One region of the Micromonospora sp. CPCC 205546 genome, then DNA from elsewhere that is predicted to be linked to it. Evidence: riboswitches for the same ligand, from Rfam matches in the RefSeq annotation. Region 1 holds a riboswitch; the other holds the start of a gene.
The links. A riboswitch is a leader RNA that binds a small molecule or an ion and turns the genes downstream of it on or off. The one in region 1 is predicted to bind thiamine pyrophosphate.
Positions count from the first base shown of each region.

Region 2: linked by a shared signal. The riboswitch ahead of thiE (thiamine phosphate synthase) and the one ahead of V6U77_RS22345 (ECF transporter S component) in region 1 are both predicted to bind thiamine pyrophosphate.

Region 1 is NZ_JBAKHL010000053.1:13,361-16,563, forward strand. Features, by position in the region: gene V6U77_RS22335 (TIGR03943 family putative permease subunit) at 1-366, opposite strand, end outside; gene V6U77_RS22340 (permease) at 363-1,364, opposite strand; TPP riboswitch at 1,564-1,669, shown strand; gene V6U77_RS22345 (ECF transporter S component) at 1,742-2,335, shown strand; gene V6U77_RS22350 (ABC transporter ATP-binding protein) at 2,462-3,203, shown strand, end outside.
Region 2 is NZ_JBAKHL010000039.1:32,114-35,316, reverse strand. Features, by position in the region: gene V6U77_RS18865 (aldo/keto reductase) at 1-268, shown strand, start outside; gene V6U77_RS18860 (DUF559 domain-containing protein) at 728-1,633, opposite strand; TPP riboswitch at 1,757-1,865, shown strand; gene thiE (thiamine phosphate synthase) at 1,860-2,486, shown strand; gene thiO (glycine oxidase ThiO) at 2,480-3,203, shown strand, end outside.

The DNA of each region.
Region 1 (3,203 bases):
GGTGCCGGCCTGCCCGGCCGCGTACGAGCCCAGGGCCGGCGGGGCGACCAGCAGCAGCCCCAGCACGGGCAGGATCAGCAGCCAGCCGACCCGCGGCTCGTGGTGCCCGTGGCCGTCGTGCCCATCGTCGCCGTCGTGGCCGTCGTGGCCGTCCTGGGCCTCGTCGCCGGCGGGCGTGCGCCGCAGGAGCGGGCGCAGCTCGTAGTAGAGGGTCATGACCGCGGCGGCCACCAGCAGCAGGCCGGCGGCGACCAGGAAGGGCCGCAGCCCCTCCTTGACGTAGCGCAGGTGCAGGTCGGTGAGGCTGGCCCGGACCACCGCGCCCCCGAGCAGCAGCAGGACGACCGCCTGCGCCTGCCGGTTCACAGCAGCACCGCCCCGGTCCCGACGGCCACCGCGACGGCCACCGCGAAGGTGGTCGGGGCGAACCGCAGCGCGAAGCGCCGGCCGAAGACGCCGGCCTGCATCGAGATGAGCTTCAGGTCGACCATCGGCCCCACCACCAGGAATACCAGTCGGGAGGTCAGCGAGAACTGCGACAGCGAGGCGGCGACGAAGGCGTCCGCCTCGGAGCAGAGGGAGAGCAGCACCGCGAGCGCGGCCAGCGCGAGCACCGAGAGCACCGGCTCGTCGGCGAGGGTCTGCAACCAGCGCTCGGGCACCACGACGTTGATCGTGGCGGCGGCCGCCGCGCCGATCACCAGGAAGCCGCCGGCGTGCGTGACGTCGTGCCGGACGGCCCCCCAGAACGCCCGCCCGCGCGAGCCGTCCTCCAGCTCCGGCCGGCGCGGCAGGCGAATCCAGTCGGCCCGCCCGAGGCGCAGCCACAGCCAGCCCATGACCATCGCGACGACCAGGCTCGCGACGGCCCGGCCGAGGACCATCGCCGGGTCGTCGGGGAAGGCCACCGCGGTGGCGGTGAGCACGATCGGGTTGATCGCCGGGGCGGCGAGCAGGAACGCCAACGCGGCGGCCGGGGTGACCCCGCGCCGGATCAGCGACCCGGCGATCGGCACCGCCCCGCACTCGCAGCCGGGCAGCACCACGCCGGCCGCGCTGGCCACCGGCACCGCGAGCGCGGGATGACGCGGCAGCGCCCTGGCCCAGAACGACCGGGGCACGAAGACGGCGATGACCGCGGAGAGCAGCACCCCGAAGACCAGGAACGGCACCGCCTGCACCATGACCGAGACGAAGACGGTGGTCCAGGTCTGCAACCGGGGCGCGGCGAGGGCGCGGGCGAGCGGCTCGCGGAAGACGACCAGCAGGATCAGCAGGCCGGCGAGGACCTCCACGGACCCGACCCGCCGCTCCGGGTCGCGAGGGGCCGCCGGCTTCTCCCCGCGTACGCCGGGAGCGGCCACGCCCACCCCGCCCGGGTGCGGCCCGTCCGGCGCGCGGCGCTCAGCCTCGGATGTCACGTCCGTGTCCCTCTGCCGGATTCCCAGTGGCCGCCCGAGGGTACCGGGCCGGGATCGGGGCGTCGATCGAACGCGGGGGTGAGCTGCGCAAAGATCACTTTGCCCGATGATCTTCAAAGGTGTTAGCGTCGGGCCACAACTTCACATCCGACAGGGGAGCGCACAGCGCTGAGAGTGCGGGCACCGCCCGCAGACCCTCGAACCTGATCTGGGTAATGCCAGCGCAGGGAGTTCGGTCGACCTCCAGCCGCGTCGACGTCCGGCACATCCGGGCGCGGCGTGCGTCTTCTCCTGGTTCTCGTTCGGGACTGGGAGCAATCATGCGAGACAACAACACCGCCACCCGGTGGCGTACGGTCGACGTCGTCGTCGCCGCGGTGATCGCGGTGGCCTTCGGCGTCATCTTCTGGGCGTGGGGCCTGCTGTGGCGGGCCGTCGACCCGGCGTTCGCGTTCTTCCCCGCCGGCCAGGCGATCATGTACGGCGTGTGGCTGGTCCCGGCCGTCCTCGGCGGCCTGGTGATCCGCAAGCCCGGGGCGGCCCTCTTCTGCGAGGCGGTGGCGGCGACGGTCTCCGCGCTGCTCGGCTCGGAGTGGGGCGGCGTCACCATCGTGCAGGGCCTGATCCAGGGGCTCGGCGCCGAACTGGCCTTCGCCGCGTTCCGGTACCGCTCCTTCCGGCTGCCCACCGCGCTGATCGCCGGCGCGCTGACCGGCCTCGGCGCGGCGCTGTTCGACTTCTTCGTCTGGAACAGCGAGTACGCGCTGGGCAGCTACCGGATCCCCTACGCCCTGCTCACCGTCGTCAGCGCCACCGTGGTCGCCGGCGCCGGCGGCTGGGCCCTGACCCGTGCCCTGGCCACCACGGGCGCCCTGGACCGCTTCCCCGCCGCCCGCGACCGCACCCCCGTCTGACCCCCGCTCCCCCACCCCACCACCGAGATCGAGGTTGATCATGAGGTTGACGGCGATGTCGATCTCCGTGGCTGCCGCCAACCTCATGATCGACGCTCGCGGGCGGGCCGGGAGGGAGGGGTTGCGGTGGGGGCGGTGACGCTGCGGGGGTTCGGGTGGCGGCACGCCGGGCGGCGGGCGTGGGCCGTACGCGGGGTCGACCTGCGCGTCGACGACGGCGAGCGGGTGCTGCTGCTGGGGCCCTCCGGGGCCGGCAAGAGCACGCTGCTGGCCGCGCTGGCCGGCCTGCTGCCCGAGGACTCGGGCGATCAGGAGGGCACCGTCGAGATCGACGGGCTCGACCCCCGCAAGGGCCGGGAGCGGGTGGGCATCGTCTTCCAGGACCCGCAGACCCAGCTGGTGATGGCCCGCAGCGGCGACGACGTGGCGTTCGGGCTGGAGAACCGCGGCACTCCCGCCGGGGAGATCTGGCCCCGCGTCGACGAGGCGCTGATGCGGGTCGGCTTCCCGTACCCCCGGGACCGCCCCACCGCCGCCCTCTCCGGCGGGGAACAACAGCGGCTCGCCCTGGCCGGGGTGCTGGCCCTGCGCCCCGGGTTGCTGCTGCTCGACGAGCCCACCGCCAACCTCGACCCGACCGGCGCGGCACTGATCCGGACGGCCGTGGCCGGCGCGCTGGACGCCGACACCACGCTGGTCCTGGTGGAGCACCGGGTCGCCGAGGCGCTGCCCCTGGTCGACCGGGTGGTCGTGCTCGAAGCCGGCGGCGGCGTCCGTGCCGACGGCACGCCCGAGGCCGTCTTCGGCACGCACGGCGACGCGCTCGCCGACGAGGGCGTCTGGGTGCCCGGCCGGACCGTACCGCCCC
Region 2 (3,203 bases), on a different contig from region 1:
GCCGGCGGGCAGTCGCCTCGCCGGTGGCGGCCGGTACGCCCAGCGGCTCGCCGCCGCCGACTGGGACACCATCGAGGCGATCGAGGCGTACGCCGCCGAGCGGGGGCTGTCGATGCTCCAGGTGGCGATCGGCGGGCTGGCCGCCCAGCCGGCGGTGACCTCGGTGATCGCCGGCGCCACCACGCCCGAGCAGGTACGCGCCAACGCGGAGGCGGGCACCTGGCAGCCCACCGACGAGGACCTCGAAGCCCTGCGCGCCATCCTCTGAGCCACGTCGACACCACCCCTGTCGTCACCCTCGCCCTCGTCCCGCCCTCGCCCTCGTCCCGCCCTCGCCCCGTCCCGCCCCCGGCACCGCAGCACTGCGGCACCGGGGGCGGTGCGCTGCGCGCAGCACCCCACCCGCGCCGACGCGAGGCTCGGTGGAACGCCATGGGTGTCACCCGGCACCGGAAACACCCACCACGTTCCACCGAGCGTCGGGTCGCCTCGTGCACGACAGGCGGGCTGCGGTGGTGCGGTGGCAGTCGTGGCGCGTGCCGGGTGTCCGCTGAGTGGAACGTCACGGGTGTCAAGGGACGGCGGAGACACCCGTGGTGTTCCACCGGCTGGGCCGCCGTGCTCTTCGGCCCGCCGGCAGGACGGCCGTCAGGAGGAGGGGGCGCAGGGCAGGAAGCCAGTGCGGCGGGAGCGGGGCCGGGAGGCGGAAGTGAAGGCGCAAGGGTGATCAGCGGGAGGGGTGGCGTTCGCGGAGGGCCTGGTTCACCAGGGCGACGGTGCGGGTGGGGTGCCGGAGCACGTCGTCGGCGGTGAAGCGCAGGACGATCCAGCCGGCCGCGCGCAGGGCGTTCAGCCGGGCGACGTCCTGGCGGAAGTGGGCACGCTCGCGGTGGTGGTCGCCGTCGTACTCGACCGCGACGCGCAGGGCGGGCCAGGCCAGGTCCACCCGGCCGACGAACCGCCCGTCGGTCTCGCGAACGTCGTGCTGGGCGACCGCCGGTGGCAACCCCGCGTCGAGCAGGAGCAGCCGGAGGCGGGTCTCCATCGGGGACTCGGCCAGCGGCTCCGCCAGCGCCAGGACCTCCCGCAGCAGGGGCAGACCGGGCCAGCCGGACCGTGCGTCGGCGTACGCGCGCAACGCGGCGAGTTTCACCGCCCGGCGGTGCAGCAGCGCGTCGACGGCGACCACGGCATCGTGCCGGGGAGCCCGGCGGCCCAGGTCGAAGGCGGTGCGCAGGGGCGTGGTGACGGGCAGCCCGCCGAAACGCGTGCGATCGGAATCCGGCACCACCGACCGGTGTACCCGAAGACGGGGGTGGGCGCGCATCCGCGCGGCGCGCGGCAGCAGCACGGTGACCGGCGCGTTCCGGCTGAGCAGGTCGACACCCCACAGGTACGCGGCGCTGCGGCCGGCGATCGCCCCGCCGACCGGCAGCGACAGTGCGACCGCGTCGCACCACATCCGGTGGTCGTCCGGCCGGTAGCCGTCACGGTGCACGTGGACGTCGGGGAGGAGCCGCTGCCAGGACGGCCCGCGCAACATCGTCCAGCTCAGCAGCCCTTCGGCGATGGCGGTGCTGGCCCGGAACGGTAGGAAGGCGAGGCGGGGCGGTACCCGGGCGGCGGAGGGCATCCGGACAGCATCGCGTGACGGGACGGTCACGTGCCGCCCCCGTCTGCCGGGTTCGGGCGGTCGGTGTGAAATCCGCAGCTTGACCTTGGCGGATCCGGCGATCCGTCGTACGGTGACACCCGCAAGTGACCCACGGGAGCCCGGTGGACCGGGCTGAGAGGGGGGCTGTGAGCCCCCGACCGTCGAACCTGATCCGGGTAATGCCGGCGCAGGGAGGAGTGTTGCCGTGCCGTCCCTCGGACGACTGCATCTCATCACCGACACCCGGCCCGGGCGGGATCCGCTCGCCGTGCTGCGGGCCGCCCTTCCGGTGGCCCGCGCGGAACTGGTCGTGCAGGTCCGGGTGACCGACGACGCCACCGACCGGGAGGCGTACGACCTGGCCCGGCGGGTGGTGGCGCTCTGCGCGCCGTACGACGCCACCTGCCTGGTGAACGACCGGCTGCACGTGGCGCTGGCGGTGGGCGCCGCCGGTGGGCACGTCGGCGCCGAGGACCTGCCGGTCGGGGCGGCCCGCCGGGTGCTCGGCACGACCGCCGTGCTCGGTGCCACCGCCCGCGAGCCGGGGACGGCCGCCGAGGCGGTCGCCGCGGGAGCCAGCTACCTGGGCGTGGGCCCCTGCCACGCCACCGGCACCAAGACGGGACTGCCGGCGCCGATCGGCCCGGCCGGGGTACGCGCGGTCGCCGACGCCGTGGCCGTGCCCGTCGTCGCGATCGGCGGGGTGACCGCCGCGAACGCGCCCGCGCTGGTGGCCGCCGGGGCGTACGGGGTGGCGGTGGTGGGGGCGCTCTCCGGGGCGGTCGATCCGGCCCGGGCGACGGCGGAGCTGCTGGGAGCGCTGGGGTGCTGAACCGACCGGACGTCGCCGTGGTGGGGGCGGGACCGGTCGGGCTGGCGATCGCCTGGCGCTGCGCGCAGCGCGGACTGCGCGTCGTCGTGCACGACCCCGCCCCGGGCTCCGGCGCGTCCCACGTCGCCGCCGGGATGCTCGCCCCGGTCGCCGAGGCGTACTTCGGCGAGCACGAGCTGACCGGGCTGCTGACCGCCTCCGCCGCCCGCTGGCCGGCGTTCGCCGCCGAGCTGACCGCCACGAGCGGCGTGGACGTCGGCTACCGCACCGAGGGCACGCTGATGGTCGGGCTCACCGCCGACGACCTGGCCGAGGCGCGGCGGCTGTGGGCGTACCAGCAGGGGATCGGGCTGCCGGTGACGCCGCTGCGCCCGTCGGCGCTGCGGGACCGCGAGCCGGCGCTGGCCCCCCGGGTCCGTGGCGGCGCGCTCGCCGCCACGGACCACCAGGTCGATCCCCGCCGGCTGGTGCGGGCGCTGCGCACGGCTGCCGAGCACGCCGGCGCCACGCTGGTCCCCGCCGCCGTGCGCGCCCTGTCCGACGTGGACGCCCGCGTCACGGTGGTCGCGGCCGGCTGCGGCGCGGCGGCCCTGACGGGGCTGCCGGTGCGGCCGGTGAAGGGGCAGGTGGTCCGGCTGCGCGCGCCCGGCGGCGGCGCGCCGGGCTTCCGGCACGTCATCCGGGGGTACGTCGACGGCGAGCACGTCTACCTCGTCC